Regions from separate parts of the Rhodococcus sp. SJ-2 genome, predicted to be linked through region 1. Evidence: riboswitches for the same ligand, from Rfam matches in the RefSeq annotation. Region 1 holds a riboswitch; each other region holds the start of a gene.
What was found. Region 1 has a riboswitch for thiamine pyrophosphate ahead of thiO (glycine oxidase ThiO). Riboswitches for the same ligand answer to the same signal wherever they lie in the genome.
Positions count from the first base shown of each region.

Region 2: it holds a riboswitch for thiamine pyrophosphate, as region 1 does, so the genes downstream of both, ACSYG9_RS19515 (TenA family protein) here and thiO (glycine oxidase ThiO) in region 1, are expected to answer to the same signal.
Region 3: it holds a riboswitch for thiamine pyrophosphate, as region 1 does, so the genes downstream of both, ACSYG9_RS16155 (3-oxoacyl-ACP reductase) here and thiO (glycine oxidase ThiO) in region 1, are expected to answer to the same signal.

Region 1 covers NZ_CM132340.1:748,256-754,890, reverse strand. Annotated here, with positions in the region: gene ACSYG9_RS03585 (glutamate ABC transporter substrate-binding protein) at 1-556, opposite strand, end outside; gene ACSYG9_RS03580 (hypothetical protein) at 553-1,893, opposite strand; gene ACSYG9_RS03575 (hypothetical protein) at 1,966-2,088, shown strand; gene ACSYG9_RS03570 (NUDIX hydrolase) at 2,078-2,962, shown strand; gene thiE (thiamine phosphate synthase) at 2,967-3,668, opposite strand; TPP riboswitch at 3,695-3,809, shown strand; gene thiO (glycine oxidase ThiO) at 3,805-4,869, shown strand; gene thiS (sulfur carrier protein ThiS) at 4,866-5,081, shown strand; gene thiG (thiazole synthase) at 5,074-5,871, shown strand; gene ACSYG9_RS03545 (ATP-binding cassette domain-containing protein) at 5,930-6,635, shown strand, end outside.
Region 2 covers NZ_CM132340.1:4,162,828-4,169,462, forward strand. Annotated here, with positions in the region: gene ACSYG9_RS19495 (alpha/beta hydrolase fold domain-containing protein) at 1-4, opposite strand, end outside; gene ACSYG9_RS19500 (ABC transporter ATP-binding protein) at 194-943, opposite strand; gene ACSYG9_RS19505 (ABC transporter permease) at 940-1,689, opposite strand; gene ACSYG9_RS19510 (ABC transporter substrate-binding protein) at 1,769-2,746, opposite strand; gene ACSYG9_RS19515 (TenA family protein) at 2,776-3,486, opposite strand; TPP riboswitch at 3,479-3,575, opposite strand; gene ACSYG9_RS19520 (carboxylesterase/lipase family protein) at 3,659-5,200, shown strand; gene ACSYG9_RS19525 (TetR family transcriptional regulator) at 5,256-5,909, shown strand; gene ACSYG9_RS19530 (ATP-binding cassette domain-containing protein) at 5,930-6,635, shown strand, end outside.
Region 3 covers NZ_CM132340.1:3,431,480-3,438,114, forward strand. Annotated here, with positions in the region: gene ACSYG9_RS16145 (MerR family transcriptional regulator) at 50-505, shown strand; gene ACSYG9_RS16150 (LLM class flavin-dependent oxidoreductase) at 538-1,875, opposite strand; gene ACSYG9_RS16155 (3-oxoacyl-ACP reductase) at 1,875-2,654, opposite strand; TPP riboswitch at 2,709-2,800, opposite strand; gene ACSYG9_RS16160 (DUF998 domain-containing protein) at 2,844-3,434, opposite strand; gene ACSYG9_RS16165 (ABC transporter permease) at 3,439-4,206, opposite strand; gene ACSYG9_RS16170 (ABC transporter ATP-binding protein) at 4,203-4,952, opposite strand; gene ACSYG9_RS16175 (sensor histidine kinase) at 5,065-6,165, shown strand; gene ACSYG9_RS16180 (response regulator) at 6,162-6,635, shown strand, end outside.

The sequences.
Region 1 (6,635 bases):
TGACGACGAGCACTCGCTGCTGCGCGAGGAAATAGACCGTGGAGAAATCCACGCGCTCGCGTCGTGCGCAGGTGATGCTCATGGTCTTCGCGACGATGTCGACGGTTGAATCCTGCAGGGCCTGCTCGCGTTCCGAAGAGTTCAGGATTCGGAAATCCACTGCCTCCGGATCGCCGAGAATGTCGCGGGCGATCTCCCGGGCGATCTCGACGTCGAATCCGGTGATGCGGCCGGTTGCGGGGTCGCGGTAGCTCATGAGATTGCTGCCCGTGTCGAGTCCGACGATCAGCCTGCCGCGGGCGCGGATGGCGTCGAGGGCAGGCCCGGTCTCGTTGCCGGTGGGACGCAGACTCGCAGTGGGATCGCCGCACTGCGGCGCCGTGGGCACCGCAGACGGGGAGGGCGCGAAGGCGGCGTCCTCGGGCATCGGAAGCGAGACGGTGGAGGTCTCGGTGGTCGACTCGCGGGGCGGGACCTCGGTTGAACACCCTGCCGCAACCGCCGCGACCGCACACAGGGCCGCGATCCACACACCCGCAGGGCGCCGCGCTGTCACTGGTACTCCCGAAGTCGTGGCCACAGTCCGATGATGACAGCGGTCAGCGACAGCACCATCAGGGCGATCGCCACGGGAGCGAGACCCGACAACGTGCGCGACGCACGGAACTCGTTGTCGCGGAGTTCGTGACGGGTGTCCTCGATGCCTTCGCTCAGCGCCGCATCGAGACGGGCGAATTGCGCGGTTGCCTCATCGGGCCCGGGGCCGGTGGCGAGCACCGCAGCAGCGGTGAAATCGCCGCGTTCGAGCGCCGCCACGGTTCGCGAGTGCGACCTGATCCACGCCTGTCTGGCTGCTTCCGCCCGGGACGCGGCGTCGGTGCCGATCTCCACGGTGCCACCCTTGGTGTAACCGTCGAGCCGATCCCCGAGACGGGTGATCGTCTCGTCGTAGACCCCGATATATGCCCCACTCGCGTCCCGCCGCGCGAGGAGAAGTGTCTCGGCGGTGCGGGACTGCTGCGCGAGGATGCGGCTCGCCGTGAGATCTGCAAGCGGCTCCGCGCCCTGCTCGATGGCGCGTTCGGTTGCGCTCGAGGACACCAGGCCGGCGATGAGGAGCCAGCACAGCAACGCCCCGGTTGCACCGATCGCGAAGATCAGACCCGGGTTGAGGGTGCGTCGGGTCTTTCGGCTCACGAGGATATGTGCTGCACACAACGCCGCCACGGTGACCAGAAGCAGCCCGATCGCACCCCACGGAGGGGCCACTGCGGCGCGCTGCGTCGAGTTCACTGCGATCACGCCTTGCGTGTGCAGCTCCTGGGCCACCGGCAGCATCGACGTCTGCATCATGTTCGATGCCTCGGCCAGGTACGCGGCGCCGACCGGGTTGCCTGCGCGATTGTTGGCACGGGCGGTCTCGATCAGCCCCGTGTACATAGGGAGCATGCGCGCGACCGCGGCAACGTTCACTGCGCCGAGCTCGTCCTGCTCTGCGAGCCCCGCTGCGGCGACTACGAGCTGCCCGGACGCTTCCGCAATCGCCTCGACATAGCGGTCGCGCACCGGGGCAGGCTCGATCCCGCCCGAGATGAATCCGGTGACGGCAGCCGCATCGGCGATGGACAGCGCGCTGTACAGGTTCTGGGCGGCGTTCGCGAGCGGCTCGGTGGTTGCCAGAAGGCGATCATGGGTGGCCTTCCGGCTACTCGCGACCTGCGCGGATGCCACACCGGAGATCACCAGCAGTACTGCGAGTATCAACCCGAGCGAAATCAGCTTGGCCGGTGTCGACCGGAACAACTCACGTACTCCGTCGCTGCGGTCACGCCGCCCGTCGTGATCCTCGGCCGAGCCTCCCGACCCGCCGACGGAATCGATCGGAGGGGTCATGCGCACGTTCACGGCACAACCCCTTCCTCGAGAAACCCGATTGTGGCGAGCATATAAGTTGAATGGGACGTATTGGCAGGCGTCCACATCGTCGGAGTTCATCCGGAGTTCGAAAGCGCCGGTACCGACCCCCAATGGGGACGTCGTGCCCTCGCGACGGCCGAGGGCGAGGAGGGCGGATTCGATGCGCGGTGATGGGGACGGCTGGGCAGTAGGGCCGGACGGAGGACGTCGATGGGGCGTGCACGGTGCAGCGGGATTGCTGCTGCGCGCCCCGCGGAGTGACGGGACCCCTGCGGTGTTGCTCCAGCTCCGCGCGGCGTGGAGCCACCAGGGCGGTACATGGGCGTTGCCGGGTGGCGCCCGCGACAGTCACGAATCCACAGTCGACGCCGCGGTACGCGAGGCGCAGGAGGAGGCGGGAATCGACAGTACGTCGGTCGCGGTACGTGCCGAACGGGTCACCTCGGGAAGGCCCGGCTCCTGGTCCTACACGACCGTGGTGGCCGATGCGCCCGCACCGCTCGACACCACCATGAACGGGGAGAGCACCGAGTTGCGGTGGGTGGGCGAGGACGAGGTCGAATCGTTGCCGTTGCACGCGGGATTCGCCGAAGCCTGGTCTGCTCTGCGCACCCGCCCGGTGAGGATGCTGCTCGACACCGCGAACGTTCTCGGAGCCGGTGGGCCGTCCGGATGGTGGCGAGACCGTCCCGGTGCGACAGGTGCCCTGCTCACCGGCATCGCGGCGGCCCTCCCACGCACCGTCGAACTTCCCGACGGAACATTCGGGTGGGTGTCGCGGGTCGAGGCGGTGCTCGAAGGCCGTGCGCGTAGCGCGATCGTCGACAACGACCGCACCCGCGTGCACACCGCGGACGGCAGTGGCGACGACGAACTCGCGCGGCTTGCCGCAGCAGTTGCTCCCGATACTTCGGCTGTTCCCGCTACGGCGACCGCGCTCGATCCGGCCGTGACAGTGGTGGTGACCGCCGATCGGGGACTGCGTGCGCGTCTGCCCCACGGCACCATGGCGCTGTCCCCGTCGGCAGTACTCGGCTGGCTCTAGGACGTCAGACAGGCAGCGCAGCCTTCAGCGCTGCCGCGGCAGCGCGCGGGTCGTCGGCCTTCGTGATCGCGCGCACCACCGCGATGCGCTGGGCGCCCGCGTCGAGCACCTGCGGGAGACGTTCGAGATCCACACCGCCGATCGCGAACCACGGTCGCTGCGGATGCGAAGCGTGTACCTCCCGGAGGACGTCGAGTCCGGCTGCTGTGCGCCCCGGCTTGGTCGGGGTGTCCCACACCGGACCGGACGCGAAATAGTCCACTCCGTCCTCGCCGTCGGCGAGCACGGCCTGCGCGCGGCTGGCCGTGGACCGGCCGATGACGATGTCGTCGCCGAGGATCCTCCGCGCCTGCTTCACCGGCAGGTCGCCCTGTCCGAGGTGCAGAATGTCGGCGCCTGCGGCGAGCGCGATGTCGGCGCGGTCGTTGACCGCGAACAGTGCCCCGTGGCGTGCACACGCATCGGCGATCACCTCGAGCGCGGCGAGTTCCTCACCGGCCTCCAGGCGGCCGAACTTCTTCTCACCTGCGGAGTCCTTGTCGCGCAACTGCACGATATCGACGCCGCCGACCAGGGCTTCCTCGATGAACCGGGCGAGATCGCGGGTGTCGCGACGGGCATCGGTGCACAGGTACAACCGCGCGGTCGCGAGGCGTCCACGGGGGTCGGGATGGCTGCCGCGGTAGGTGGTCGGGTAGGTCGTCACGGACAAGACGGTAGCCTCTACCTCGAAAGTGACAACACGGGAGTCCCGAGGAACGCGGGGCTGAGAGGGGGCCTGCCGGCCCCGACCGTTATGACCTGAACCGGATCATGCCGGCGCAGGGAGTGAGGTGGATGTCGTGTCGACAGTAGCGGTCATCGGTGGTGGCGTGATCGGTCTGGCCGTCGCGTGGCGTGCAGCCCGCGCGGGATGGACGGTCACCGTCCACGATCGTGCCCCGGGCACCGGCGCATCCTGGGTTGCGGGCGGAATGCTCGCACCGTTGTCGGAAGGGTGGCCCGGGGAAGAGCACGTCCTCGATCTCGGGGCGGCCTCGCTGCAGCGCTGGCCCGCACTCGCGCACGACCTCGAATGCGAGACCGGCATCGACGTCTTCACCGCGGGTGCATCGCTGACCGTTGCTCTGGACGCCGCGGACGCCGCCGACCTGCGCACGATCGCAACCTGGGTGGCGGAGCAGGGCCACGAGATGCGCATCCTCACCCGGGCCGAGATCCGTGATCTCGAACCGTCGCTGGGTCCGCGGATCAGGCTCGGCCTGCTGGCCCCCACCGAACTGTCCGTCGACAACAGAAGGCTCGTCGAAGCGCTGCATCGCGCTGCCGTCGCCGCGGGTGTGCAGTTCGTCCAGGCTTCCGTCGGCGACCTCGACGAACTGTCCGACGACCGCGTCGTGCTCGCCGCGGGGTACGCATCGGCGCGACTGTGGCCGGACCTTCCGGTCCGGCCGGTCAAAGGTGAGATCCTGCGGCTGCGCGTACGCCCCGGAGCAACCCCGCCGCCGCAGCACACCGTGCGCGGCAGTGTGCACGGACGCCCCGCGTATCTGGTGCCACGCGCCGACGGGATCGTCGTGGGAGCGACCCAGTACGAAGCGGACGACACCGAGGTCACGGTCGCGGGAGTGCGCGACCTGATCGCCGACGCCGAAATGCTGTTTCCCGCGATCGGTGAGTACGAACTGCACGAGGCGAGCGCGGGGCTGCGCCCGATGAGTCCTGACAATCTGCCGCTGATCGGCAGATTGTCGGATCGGGTGATTGCTGCTACCGGGCACGGGCGCAACGGAATTCTGCTCACCGCGATCACGGTCGACTCGGTGCTCGCCGAGCTCGCCGACGACCCGCTCGCCGAGGTGGCACATGCAGATCCCCAACGATTCGCGAAGGAGAGCGTGCGATGACGAATCAGATTTCGGTCGGTATCACCGTCAACGGTGAGGAGAAATATTTTGCAGACGAACCGACCATGACGGACCTGCTGGCCGAGATGGGACTGCCCGAGAAGGGCATCGCGGTCGCCGTCGACGGGGTGTTGTTCCCCCGGGGACGCTGGAGCGAGAAAATCGGCAAGGGTGCGCAGATCGAGATCCTCACGGCGGTGCAGGGTGGCTGAACACGCACTCGCGCGGGTGGACCCGGGGCAGGATCTCCCCCCGCTGACCATCGCCGGGCGATCGTTCTCGTCCCGGTTGATCACCGGCACGGGAGGTGCTGCGAACCTTGCAGTGCTCGAGGACGCGCTCGTTGCCTCGGGTACCGAATTGACCACTGTGGCGATGCGTCGGGTCGACGCGACGTCGGGAACGGGCGTGCTGGACCTGCTGGTTCGGCTCGGGATCGCGCCGCTGCCGAACACCGCGGGGTGCCGCGGAGCGAAGGAGGCGGTCCTCACCGCGCAACTGGGCCGGGAAGCGCTCGAAACCGATTGGGTCAAGCTCGAAGTCATCGCCGACGAACGAACCCTGTTGCCCGACGCGATCGAATTGGTCTCTGCTGCAGAGCAGCTCGTGGACGACGGGTTCAATGTCCTGCCGTACACCACCGATGATCCGGTGCTCGCGCGTCGCCTGGAGGATGTCGGGTGTGTCGCGGTGATGCCGCTCGGATCGCCGATCGGGACGGGGCTGGGTATCGCCAATCCACACCACATCGAGATGATCGTGGAATCCGCTGGGGTACCCGTCATTCTCGACGCCGGTATCGGTACTGCCTCGGATGCTGCCCTCGCCATGGAACTGGGCTGCGACGCGGTGCTCCTCGCCACGGCGGTCACCCGAGCGAAGGACCCGGCGTTGATGGCATCAGCGATGCGTCACGCGGTCGAAGCCGGCTTCCGTGCTCGGCATGCCGGACGCATTCCCAAGCGATTCTGGGCCCAGGCATCGTCGCCCCTGGATCCCTGAGGCCCTGGTCGCGGGCGTGATGCTGCGCTCGGACCCATTTTCCGGCAGTCTATGGTCCATGATCGAAGTGACCGGACTGACCAAGACCTTCGGTTCAACCACTGCTGTCGACGACGTGACGTTCACTGTCCCCCCGGGGATCGTCACCGGATTCCTCGGCCCCAATGGGGCAGGCAAATCGACGACGATGCGCATGATCCTGGGGTTGGACCGTCCGACATCGGGCACCGCGCTCATCGAGGGCAAGCAGTATCGGGACCTGAAACGTCCGCTGCAGACCGTCGGTGCGCTGCTCGACGCCAAATGGGTGCATCCGAACCGCTCAGCTCGCGCACACCTGAGGTGGCTTGCCGCCTCCAACGGATTGCCGGATTCCCGCGTCGACGAGGTACTGCGTCAGGTCGGGCTGACCGAGGTCGCAGGCAAACGCGCCGGCGGCTTCTCGCTCGGCATGTCGCAGCGCCTCGGCCTGGCAGGTGCGCTGCTCGGCGACCCGAAGGTGTTGCTGTTCGACGAACCCGTCAACGGTCTCGATCCCGAGGGCATCGTGTGGATCCGCCGGTTCATGCAAGCCCTTGCTGCGGAGGGCCGCACGGTGCTCGTGTCGAGTCACCTGCTGTCGGAGATGGCCCAGACCGCCGATCACCTCATTGTGATCGGACGCGGCAAGCTCATCGCCGACATGTCGGTCGAGGAGTTCGTCGATCGGGCGTCGGAATCCCTCGTGGTGGTTCGCAGCCCCCAACTCGATGAGCTGCGCAGCG
Region 2 (6,635 bases), 2.4 Mb from region 1:
TCATCTGATCGCCTCCTCGCCACTGGTAGCAACACCGGACCGGTGTTCGGACTACGGATCATTCAAGCTACGCCCGACATGTGGTGCCGGTGGGCCTCGTAATCCGATAGATACGACGTGGCACGCCCGGTGCAGGTGGGGCGGCATCCTGTTACCGATTCGATATTGCGGGTTCTCCGAATAGCGCCAGCGCTCAAAGCATGTCGGACCTTGCGTGCAGGACCGACACGAGTTCACGTTCGACTGCCACGAATTCAGGGTCGGTCAGCAACTCCAACGACCGTGGTCGCGGTAGCCCGACCCGGACTTCGTGCAGGATCCGTGCAGGTCGCGGCGACAGGACCAGTACCCGGTCGGACAGCAGGACGGCCTCACGTACGTCGTGCGTGATCATCAGGACGGTCCAGCGGTCGCGCAGCCACACCGCCTGCAGCCACAACTGCATGTCGGTGCGGGTGAGGGAGTCGAGAGCGCCGAACGGTTCGTCGAGCAGCAGAATCTCGCGTTGCTGGATCACGGTTCGCGCCAATGCTGCACGCTGACGCATCCCGCCGGACAGTTGCGACGGACGAGCCTCCTCGAACCCGGCGAGTCCGAACGTGGGGAACAGTGCGCGCGCCCGCGCGCGTGCCTCCCGACGTGGTACGCCCTGCACTTCGAGGGCGAGCGCGCAGTTGTCGAGGACTGTGCGCCAGGGGAACAGGAGATCCTTCTGGGGCATCAGCGCAGCGCGTCCCGGGGACGCCGGAGCGCCGCCGACCGTGACGATCCCTTCGTCGGGCGTGTCGAGTCCCGCGATCAGGCCGAACAGCGTGGACTTCCCTGACCCGCTCGGACCGATGACCGAGACGAATTCCCCTGGGGACACGTCGAACCCGATGCCGTCGAGCACGTGGTTGCCGTCGAACGACCGGTGGACGCCGGAAAGGGTGACGGCACTCATGCGTGGCTCCCGGTTGTTCGATTCTCTGTGCCGAGGGCCCACGGTGCGATCAGGCGCTGTGCCACATACGTGAGCAGGTACAACACCAATGACACTGTCGCGGTGACCAGTACCGCAGCGAGCACCAGATCGGTACGGAACGAATTCTTCTGGATGGCCATGTAGATGCCGAGCCCCGATGTGGCGCCGACGTACTCCGCGAACACCGCACCCACCACGGCGTAGGTGATGCCGATGCGCAGCGAGGTGAAGAACCGAGGCAGCGCCGAGGGAAGACGCACATACCGGAACTCCTGCCACCGAGTGGCTCCCATGCTGCGCAGAAGTGCCCCGGCCTCGCGGTCCGTCGCGGCAAATCCCTCGATCAAGCCGATCGCCATCGGAAAGAATGTGGCCAGGGCGATCACCAGAATCTTCGGCAGGAGACCGAAGCCGAACCAGATGATCATGAGCGGGGCGATCGCGATGATCGGCAGTGTCTGCGAGGCGACGAACAGCGGCACGAATGCTCGCCGTAGGAACGGCGAGAAATCGACCGCGATCGCCAGTATCCACGCCACGGTCAACGACACCACGAAACCGACGATCGTGACCTGCAGTGTCGCAGCGGCGTGCTCGGCAATAGCGGTGCGATGTGCCCACCCCTGCTGCAGCACGCGCGCGGGAGACGGCAGCACCTGCGGGCGGATTCCGCTGATCATCACGTACAGCTGCCACGTCGCGACGAGCACCACCGCGACGACCATTGCAGGAAGTACACGATCGATGCGGTGTCGGAGCGTCCCGGCCGGGTCCGTCGTGACCCGGATATCGGTCCCTGCGGGCTCAGGGCGTTTGGTAGTCATCGGTGAGGTAGGTCGACCAGTCGGGTTCGGCGGTCAAGGGCGCGCCGTCGGGGCCGGTGAGAAGGCCCTGTTCATAGAGGAACCGGGAGTACCCGGTCCACCTGCTCGTGTCGAGAGTCCCGACGCGTCCCTGGTCGTCGCGCATGAAGTCGGCTGAGAGCATCCGCTGACTCTCGAAGACGAGTTCTTCGTTCGAGAACACACCCGGGTTGGCGTCGAGCAGCGCACGCGCGCCTCGATCGGGATCGTCGGCAGCGATCTCGTAGCCACGCTGCAGTGCCTGCACGAACGCGCGACCACGATCGGGGTTCTCGGCGAGCCAGTCCTCGTTGCCGTTGACGACGATCGCGTACTGATCGGGGAATCCGTAGTCGGTGTAGTCGAAATAGCGCATCGGCAATCCACGATGCTCCGCTTCGAGTCCCTCCCACGCCAGATACGAGACGGTGAAGTCCGCGGTGCCCGAATAGACGGCCTCGTACGCCGACGTTCCGAGAACGACCTCGTCGAACTCGCCTCGCCCGCCATCGTTGCGGATGACCTGCGCCAATGTCTCCGAGACACCTGGATCGGCGAAACCTGCGTAGATTCGGCCGTCGAGGTCTGCCGGCCGTGTGAGATCGCCGCGGTCGGACTTGACCGCAATACCTGTCGCCCAATGTTGTAACGGGGCGAGGACCGAAACGGTATGCGCTCCTGCGGCGCGTGCGAACGTCGCCATTCCTTGCGTCGAGATCCCGAATTCCGCATTGCCCGCGTCGACGAGAGTGTCGGGTGACGCATCGTTGTAAGGAAGGATCTCGACGTCGAGCCCGGCGTCGTCGAACAATCCTTCCTGCAACGCTACGTACAGACCGGTGTGGTTGGTGTTGGGAGTCCAGTCGAGTGCGAACCGGATCGTGTCGTCGGAACCGCCGCTGGCGCACGCAGTGGCAGTGCACAGGGTCCAGACAGCGATGGTGAGGGCGGTGATCCGGTGCCGGAGCGTCACGACGCAGGCCACGGATGCGTGTTCAGGGCGGTGTCCCAGAACATGAGCTCGTAGCGGGTCGCGAAGATGAAGGCATCGATCATCGCGTCTCGTTCGGTCTCGGTCGCCGCGGCTCCGGCGGCATCGACCAGTGCACGTGCACCCGCGACCGAATCCTGGAAGTCCTGGTCGTCGTAGGCAGCCACCCATTGTGCGTAGGGATGGGCCGGATCGGCGGCGAGCACGTCGGCCGCGCGAGACGCCAGATCGCGGCACACTTCGGCGTAGATCCAGAAGCACGGCAGCACTGCGGCGGCACCCACCGGGTACGGCTCGGTCGCCACCGTGGCAGTCAGGTACGAGACGTAGCCGAGGCAAGCGGGGGAGTGGGCGACAGGAGCGTCGTTGGCGGGGAGTACCCCACCGTGGAGAAGGCGCTGGTGCAGCGAGGACTCTTCGGTGGCCGCCGTCGCGGAGCTCGTCGCCCAGAATGCGCCGGTGACCGGGTCGGGCGCCTTGGACGCAAGCAGCGCGAGGGCTTTGGCGTATCCGGCCAGGTAGAGCCCATCCTGCTCGATGTAGAAGCGGAACGATTCGAGTGGCAGTGTGCCGTCGCCCAGGCGGCGCAGGAACTCGAGGTCGTCGATGGAGTCGCGCAGAACCTTCGTGCGGTCCCACAGGACATCGGTGAAACGGTCGGTCGGTGAATCGTGCGCAGGCACAGTCATCCCGAATCATCCCTTCGTCAGCATTACCTGATCAGGTTCGACGGGTGTGATCTCAGCCCCGCTGTCGCGAAGCACCCCGTGTCGGTCGGAGGCGACGATAGCACCCCGGGCGGGCCGTGGGCGCGGCTGCTGATGGGTACGTTGGGATGCGAGAAGCTCACCGGGAGGTCATGTGGACGCCGAGACGCTCGTTGTCGGATGCAAGTACGGTGACGCCCGCGGGTATCGCGACGGCGCGGTGTACTCGTGGAAAGGGATCCCGTTCGCGGCCCCGACCGGCGGCTACATGAGATTCCGCTCGCCGGAGAGCCCCCGGCCGTGGTCGGGCGTGCTCGACTGCGAGCGGTATGGTCCGATCGCTCCACAGAGCCCGAACAGCCCGATCGGAATCTCGTCCGAGATGTCGATCGGGGAGGACTGCCTCTCTCTCAACATCTGGGCGCCCGAACCGGACGGCGAGAAGCGCCCGGTGATGGTGTGGATCCACGGTGGTGCGTATGTCATCGGCTACTCGGGTCAGAAGATCTACGACGGACGTGCGCTCTGTGAAGCGGGGAACGTCGTGGTGGTCACCCTCAACTATCGCCTGGGTGCCCTCGGATTCCTCGATCTGTCGTCGTTCTCGTCCGCCGGCGACACATATGAGTCGAATCTAGGTCTGCGAGATCAAATTTCGGCGCTCGAATGGGTCCGCGACTGCATCGCGGACTTCGGAGGCGACCCGGATAATGTCACCCTGTTCGGCGAATCGTCCGGTGGGGGCTCCGTCACGACGCTGATGACGGTGCCTCGTGCGGAGGGGCTGTTTCATCGGGCGATCGCGCAGTCGCCGCCGGCGACGTCGGTATACGGTCGTGAGCGTGCCGCGGTGGTCGCCGAGCGGTTCCTCGGGATCCTCGAGGTGTCTCCGGCTCGGGTGGGGCGTCTCCGGCAGATGCCTTTCGAGCAGCTCGTCGAGGCGGCCGAAACGGTGGTCGGGGAGATCCCCACGAAAGTTCCGGGCACATTGGCCATGACGCCGGTGGTCGATCGCGACCTCGTGCCCAAGTACCCGGTCGCGGCATTCCAGAAAGGCCTGTCGCACCGGGTGCCGCTCATCATCGGTTCGAACAAGGACGAGCCGTCGATTTTCCGTTTCATGAAGTCGCCGTTGATGCCGGTCGACGATTCGTCCGTGCGCGCCATGCTGGAGGCGCTTGCGAAGGACCGCCCCGATCTCGAGCCCGAACGGCTCGCCGAAATCGCCGCAGCGTATCCCGATCTGTCGAAGCCGAGCGGGGCGATGGCCTTGTCGCGCGACGCCGGGTTCCGGATGCCGGTGTTGTGGGTGGCGGAAGCGCACTCCGAGCATTCCCAGACGTGGGTGTACCGCTTCGACCACGCGACGCCGATGCTCAAGGCGGCGCGGATCGGCGCCGGGCATGCAACCGAATTACCCTACGTATTCGGTAATTTCGGCACGCTCGGTCGAGATCCGAGTTTCTGGCTCGGTGGGCGTAGGAGTGCGATCGAGGTGTCGGGCAGGATTCAGCGGCGATGGTTGGCGTTCGCGAAGCACGCGGTTCCTGCCGCGCTGGACGCGTCGAAGCACTGGCCGCAGTACGAGCCGCGCGAGCGGGCCACCCTACTCATCGATGCACGGGACACAGTGGTCGCGGATCCGGAGGGCGCAATGCGTGAGGTGTGGGGCGCGCAGGTGATGGGTTTCTCCTGAACCGGGTCGGGGGCGCAGTCTTGACGTCGTTGAACGCGTGTGCAACCCTTGGAACATGCGTTCAACCGAGGGCGTTTCCGACCTCACCACACGCGCTCGCATCCGCGACGCGGCGATCTGTTGCGTTGCTCGAGATGGGGTGAACGTCTCACTTCGGGCCATTGCCTCGGAATGCGGCGTGAGCGCCTCGCTCATCGTGCACCACTTCGGTTCCCGAGCCGGTCTGCGCGAGCACTGCGACGCGTACGTCCTGGGCAGCATCCGAGAGCTCAAGTCCTCGGTCCTCGAGCCGGGCAGCGGCGTCGCGGCAATGCTCGCTCAGCTCGAGAACATCGGGAGCTACGCCCCGCTCATCGGCTACCTGATCCGGAGTCTCCAGGCCCGCGGCCCCGCCTCTGAAGAGTTCCTCGATCATCTGGTGGCCACCACCGAGGATTACCTCGCGAAAGGCACCGAGTCCGGCGTCGTGAGTCGCAGTCGCAACCCTGAGGCACGGGCGCGGGCTCTGGTCGAATTGAGTACCGGCGCGCTCCTGCTGCATGTCCCCGGGCCGAACGAGCCCCTCGACCTCGACACGCTGCCCGCTTGGCTCAGTTCCTACACCGACCGTCTCCTGCTCCCGTTGCTCGAGCTCTACACCGAACCGCTCCTTACCGACTCGAGCATGCTCACCGCGTATCTGGCCGCTCGCGAGGCGGCTCTCTCGTAACCGATCACGGAGGTTGCATCATGGATACACCGGCCATCGAAACCGTCGACCTCGTCAAGACGTTCGGCACCACCCGTGCCCTCGACGGCTTCTCGATCGAAGTCGGAACTGCAACAGTGGCAGGGTTTCTCGGCCCCAATGGTGCCGGAAAGTCAACGGCGATCCGCGTGCTCCTCGGCATGCTGCGTGCCGACTCCGGTTCGGCACGTGTCCTCGGGCTCGATCCGTGGACCGATGCGGTCGAGATCCACCGTCGCATCGCGTATGTTCCGGGTGACACCAATTTGTGGCCTGCGCTCACCGGCGGCGAGATCATCGATCTGCTGACTCGTATCCGTGGCAGTGACAGTCCTTCCCGCCGAGCCGAACTTCTCGAGCGATTCGAACTCGACCCCACCAAGAAGGCTCGCACCTATTCGAAAGGTAACCGGCAGAAGGTCGCACTCGTCGCAGCGTTGGCGTCGGACGTCGAACTGTACCTGTTCGACGAGCCCACGTCCGGACTCGACCCACTGATGGAGGCCGTGTTCACCGACGAGGTGCGCGCATTGCGTGACGCCGGACGAACGGTGCTGCTGTCGAGTCACATTCTCGCCGAGGTCGAGAAACTCTGCGACACCGTGACGATCATCCGCTCCGGAAAAGACGTGGAGACAGGGACTCTCGCGCAGTTGCGGCACCTGACCCGATCCGCGGTGCGAGCCACCGTGCCGACGCTCCCGGGTG
Region 3 (6,635 bases), 2.7 Mb from region 1:
CCTCGTGTGCGGGCTTGCGTCACCGCCGATAATGCGACTTCATGTTGACATGAAGTCAAGTCTGAGGTGGACGATCGGTGAGGTGGCCGGGCGCTTCGGCCTCGCCACACATGTATTGCGGCATTGGGAGGATGTCGGGCTGATCGCGCCCGACCGCGACAGCGCAGGGCGCCGCCGCTACCGCGACGCCGACGTCACCAGGGTGGCGGTGATCATCAGGAGCAAGGCCGCCGGAATGAGTCTCGACCAGATCCATGTCCTGCTGGCAGGGCAGACGGACGAGCGGCGCGAGGTGCTCACCGCGCACCTCGACGACCTGGAGCGACGGATGGCGGAGATGGCCCGCTCCCGGGAGATGACACTGCATGCACTCGAATGCCGCGCTCACGACATCGCGACATGCCCCAATTTCGCGGCAGGCGTCGCCGATCTCCTCGAGAACCGCACCGACACACGTCCTGATTTCGGCTCGGGCCGCACCGTCACGGAAGAGGCATCTCGATGAGTTCTTCTCGGACCCGGCACAATTTCCGTGCGCTATCCGGCAACCGCACTCTGCCGAGGCGGTAGAGCCGGTACCTCCAGCCCCAGCGATTCGCGCAGGGTCCTACCCGGATACTCGGTGCGGAACAGACCGCGGCGCTGCAACTCCGGCACCACGAGGTCGACGAAGTCGACGAGAGAATCCGGGTAGGCAGGGCACATCAGATTGAAGCCGTCGCAGGCGCCGGCAGCGAACCATTCCTCGATACGGTCGGCGATCGATTCCGGTGTGCCGATCATGGTGGCGTGGCCGCCACCTGCAGCGAGAAATCCGAGCAGTTCCCGCAGCGTGGGACGTTGCGTCTCGATGATTCGCTGCACCGTCGCGTACCGCCCCTGCGGGCCGGTGAACTCCGATATGGGAGGCAGGTCCGAAACCGGAGCGTCGAGAGCATGACCGGTGTAGTCCCGGCCGGTGAACGACCCGAGCTGGGCGAGAGCACCCTCGACATCGAGAAGAGAGTCCAATGCGGCCTTCTTCGCGTGTGCTTCGTCGTCGGTGCGGCCGACGTAGGTGACGAGACCGGGCAGTATCGCGATAGACGCGGCATCACGCCCCGCGGCGGCGGTGCGGGCCCGCAGATCGGTAGCGAACTCGAGCGCTGCCGGAAGGTCCCAGGCGACCGAATACACGGCCTCGGCGTGGCGTGCTGCGAGGTCGCGTCCGGTGTCGGAGGCGCCGGCCTGGAACAACACGGGGCGTCCCTGCGGGCAGCGTGGCACCGTGAGCGGGCCGTCCACGCGGAAGTGTCTACCGTGGTGTTCGATCCGGTGGATCGCGTCGGCATCCAGGAAACGCCCGGCAGCGCGGTCCGCGATCACGGCGTGCTCTTCCCACGAATCCCACAGCGCGACAATCGCGTCGATGAACTCCTCCGCCCGTCCGTATCGTTCGGCGTGGGCCGGTAGCGACTCGAGTCCGTGGTTGCGGGCTTCGGCGTCGAACATCGAGGTCACGATGTTGGCACCGGCGCGTCCACCGCTGATGTGATCGAGCGAGGCGAGCATGCGGGCCGCGTGGAAGGGCGTGTAGAAGCTTGCGGACACCGTGGTGACCAAGCCGATCTTCTCGGTGGCCCGCGCCATCGCAGACAGCGCCGTGAGCGGTTCGAGAAACCACGTCGTGCCCGCCGTGTACGCGGTATTCACGCTGTGCCCGTCGGCGAAGAACACCGCATCGAAGCAGCCCCGTTCGGCGGTGCGCGCGAGTTCCTCGAAGTAGGCGATGTCGCCGATGCGCTCCGCGGCGGAGTCCGGGTGCCGCCACGCCGAAGAATGATGGCCGGCACCGTACAGAAATGCGCCCAGATGCAGGGTGCGTACCGCAGGCATCAGTCCATCACCAGCCCGCCGTCTACGACGAGGTTCTGCCCGGTCACTGCCCGCGACCAGTCGGACGCGAAGAACAGCACGGCGGCGGCGAAGTCCTCCGGCGTCGTGACCGCACGCAGCGGGGTGGACGCGGCGATCAGGTCGAAGACCTCAGGAGGTGTCGCGGACGATGCATCGGTGGTGCGCAGGAGTCCGCCCGACACCATGTTCACCCGGATGCCTTCGGGGCCCAGATCCGCAGCGAAGGTGCGGGTCGTCGACAGCAGGGCCGCTTTCGCCGCGGTGTAGTCGTGGTACGGCACGACCGGGTTCTGGAACAGGTTGGTCCCGATGTTGACGATGCTGCCGCCGCCGGCTTCGCGCATGCCCGGCAAGGCGGCCTGGATCGTGTTCACCGCGCCACCGACGACGCCTTCGAGTTGCGCTGCGAACGCACCGTAACCGATCTCGTCGGCCTTGTCTCGGGCGTCACCGTTGAAGGAGAAGTCGGGAAGGGCATTGTTCACCACGGTGGTCACCGGACGTCCGAAGTGTTCGCGCGCCCGGTCGAACGCAGCCTGTACCTGCGTGCGGTCGGTGACATCGGCCTGCACGGCGATCGCTCGTTCGGAGCCGATGCTCTCGGCGAGAGCCTGTGCTGCATCGCCGCTGCGTCGGTAGTTCACCACGACCGACGCGCCTTCGTCCGCGAAGGCCTGCGCGATGCTGCTGCCGAGCCCGCGGGCTGCGCCGGTGATCAGGACGATCTGATTCTGCAGTGACGTTGTGACGAGAGCCATTGTGGCGCCTTCCCTTCGGAGCGAGGGATACACAGGCGGCATCGGTCCACTGGCCTGTTGCCGACTCGGCATCCCTTCGCTCGCATGATCGAGATCAGGTTCTACGGGTGTGGTCTCAGCCGTTTCCGGCACCCCGTGTCGAGTTCCGAACGCCAGGTTAGCAGTGTGCACGGGCAACGCCGGAGCACGTCACGTTCCGGCATGGGCGAACAGCAACGCGAGCCACGCCCAGCCCACGGTGATCACCACCCGCTGCACGAGCCCGGCGAGCCGGGCGTCGTTTTCCCACGCCTGCCCGAATGCGACGAAGCCGATGCTCAGCGCGCCGGCGGTCAGGCCCGAAAACCATGTCCACGCGGCGCCGGACACCGTGAACGCGGCGATGATCGCGGCTGCAGGAAGCGAGGTGAACACGACTGCACCCGCGTGGTCGTGAATCTTGTGGCGGCGCGTGTACTCCGTCGGTGTGCGGTCCGGTGTGCCCGGCGGATATCCACGCATCGCATCCATCGGAAAGAGTCCCGAGAGTACGAGGGCGACGCCGAACACTCCGATCGTCACGCCGAGCAACACACTGCCGAATGCGTCGGCGACGCCGACGGATCCGAGGGCCACTCCTACGCCGCACGCGATGAAGTTGGTGGTCTGGATCCAGCCTCGGCGGCCGAGTGCGAGCGCACTGACGGGCTGGCGTACCGGGTGATAGCCGGGGCGGGTCCACCCCTCGACGAGGAAGACCACGACGAAGACCGTGAGCGCGACCGAACCGATGATCGTCACGCGGTCATTCCCACCGGAAGAGCGCCGCCGCAACGACGACACCGGTCACGATCGCCACGCCGAGCGCGACGAAATGGGCCGGATCGGCCGGACTTCCGGCCCATGCCGCGGACATGGCCTGCGACGAGGCGCCGAACGGTAGCCACTCTCCCACCGCGGCAACGGGCTCCGGGAGCGAATCGATGCTGCCGAACAAGCCGCCGGTCGCGCCGAGTGCGAAGAACGCGACGAGACCGATCGCCACCGCGGAGTTCGGGGTCGGGGAGATCGCCGCGACGATCATTCCCACCGCATACATCGCCGCCATCGAAAGCACGAAGACACCGAGAGCAGTGCCTGGGTGCACAGGTAGCCGGGCGTCGAAGAAGACGATCGCGACGATCAGCGCCGCACCGAGCCCGACCAGGGTCTGCAGCACGCTCACCACGACCTGCGCCACCAGGACCATCGCAGGCGACGCCGGCGTCACCGACAGCCGGCGCAGAATCCCCGTGCGACGGTAGTACGCGAGGAAGCTCGGCATATTGATGACGCCGATCGTGGCGATGATGATCGTGAACACCAGCGGCAGAACGTACACATCGAGCGCTGACCGTCCGTTGATCACAACCTCGCCGCTCGCAGACGACGCACTCATGACGAGGATCAACAGCGGGAGTCCGATCGGAACGACGAGACCCGCAGTGTCGCGTGCCACCATCTTCGCCTCGCACACGATCAGTGTCAGCCACGCCGCGAGACCGGGACGCCGGGTTTCGGTGACGGTGTTCATACGGTGTCCTCCAGTTCTTTTCCGGTGAGGGCGACGAATGCCTCGTCGAGGTTGTTCGCCGATGCTGCCGAAACGAGTCCGGACGGAGTGTCCAGAGCGACGAGCCTGCCTGCGTCGAGCAGGGCCACACGGTCGCAGAGACGTTCGACCTCTTCCATTGCGTGGCTGACCAGGAGGACCGCAACATCGTCGTCGCGCAATCTCTCGACCGTTTCCCACATCTGTCGCCTGGCCCGCGGGTCGAGGCCGGTGGTGAGTTCATCGAGGATGACCACTCGTGGCCGTCCGACGAGTGCCAGCGCGATCGACAACCGCTGCTGCTGACCACCCGAGAGCTTCTCGAATCGGATTCCTCGCTGCGCGGTGAGACCGACCATCTCCAAGAGTTCTGCGGCACCGGCGGGTGCCGGATAGAAGGTGCGATACAGGCCGACGAGTTCGGCGACGGTCAGCGCCCCGTGGAGGGTGGCCGCCTGCAACTGAACTCCGAGAATCTGTCGGGCGTGCGCACGGTCGCGGTGGGGATCGACGCCGAGAACACGCACACGTCCACCGTCGGGCGATCGCAAGCCCGCGACCATTTCGACGGTGGTGGTCTTTCCCGCCCCGTTCGTCCCGATGATCCCGAGGGTTTCGCCGACCCCGAGTGTGAAGCTGATGTCGTCGACCGCGACCTTGTCTCGGTACCTCTTGCACAGGTGCTCGGCGACGATCGCCGGGGTACTGCCCGGGGCGCTGATGTTCATGACGCCGACGGTATGAGCCGAGCGTGCGTGATCGCGTGTGCCGGATGTCAGGAATGCCGACCATGACTTTCGGCACCCGCTCAGCATGATGGTCGCGGCTTAGAGTGGTGTCGTGCATCGATGGTCACCTGAGGGATTGTCGGGCGTGGCGATGCTCGTCGTCTCGGTTGTGGTGGGCGGACCGATCCTGTTCGGCGGCGCTCACACCGAGATCCCGCGCGCCGCATGGATCGTGCTGTTCGGTGTCCTGCTCGTCGCGTTGTTCGGTGCCGCTGCGGCCCAACGACCGTCGGCAGGCAAGGTCTCGTTCGCGGTGGCCGTCGTCTCCGGCTGGGCGGTGGTGGCGACCGCGCCGGGGATGGGACCGCTGCCGATTCTGCTCGTCGTCGTCGCTGCCGTGAGTGTCTACGTCGTACCGGTTCGCGCGGGTCTGCTCGTGGTGGTTCTCAACACGCTCGTCATCGCCTTCGCGGCGGCGCAGCAGACCGGGGATACGGGTGCGACGATCCTGACCGCAGGCTTCTATCTCCTCATCCAGCTGGCCACGCTGTTCAGTTCGTTGTCGCTGCTGCGGGAACAGCGGATGCGGCGGGAGCTGGCCGAAGCACACGTCGAACTCCAGGCAGCGACCGTCCTGCTGTCGGAATCCGCGCGCACCGCGGAACGACTGCGGATCTCCCGCGACTTGCACGACCTCATCGGTCACCAGCTCACGGTGCTCGCTCTCGAGCTGGAGACCGCACGGCACCGCGACGGTGACCGGGCCCGTGAACACGTCGAGCGAGCAAACAGAGTTGCACGGGAATTGCTCGCCGACGTCCGGTCCACGGTAGGGGAGCTGCGAGTCGAGCCCTTGAATCTCGAGGTCGCCTTGAACCGTGTGGTGCGCGATCTGCCCGGGCTCGATGTGCAGATCGACGTCGCATCCGATGTGGAGGTCCGAGAAGAGCAGGCTGCGGCATTCGTGCGTGCGGTGCAGGAGATCGTGACGAACGCGCTTCGGCACGCCGATGCTCGTACAGTTCGCGTCGAGGTCTCGTCGGAGGCCGGAAGCGTGGTCCTGTCCGCGACCGACGACGGGGCAGGCACCCGGAAGTTGACCGTCGGCAATGGTCTGCGCGGCCTCGCTGAACGGTTCGAAGCTCTGGGCGGATACGCCACATTCGACGGCAACGGTGGGTTCCGAGTCACAGCGAGAGTGCCGATCTCATGATCCGCGTTGTGGTGGTGGACGACCAGACGCTTGTGCGTCAGGGAATCCGGAGTTTGCTGGAGGTCGCCGAGATCGACGTGGTCGGGGAGGCGGACGACGGTCGGGTGGCCCTCGACGTCATCGCCGAGGCCGGCCCCGACGTGGTCCTGCTGGATCTCAGGATGCCCGGGTACGACGGCATCTGGACGCTCGATCGCCTGCGTGAGCGGGAGGTCGCGGTCCCGGTCCTCGTGCTCACGACATTCGACGACGACGCCCTCGTGCTCGATGCTCTGCGCTCGGGAGCGCGCGGCTACCTGCTCAAGGACGTCACACTCGACCAGTTGACGCACGCGGTGCGGACCCTTGCCGACGGCGGAACGCTCATCGCCCCGTCGATCACCGACCGGCTTCTCCGCGCGATCCGGTCCGGCCCGTCGCCCGCGGGCGTCGATGCGCCGCCCGCGCAGCGCCTCACCGACCGCGAACTC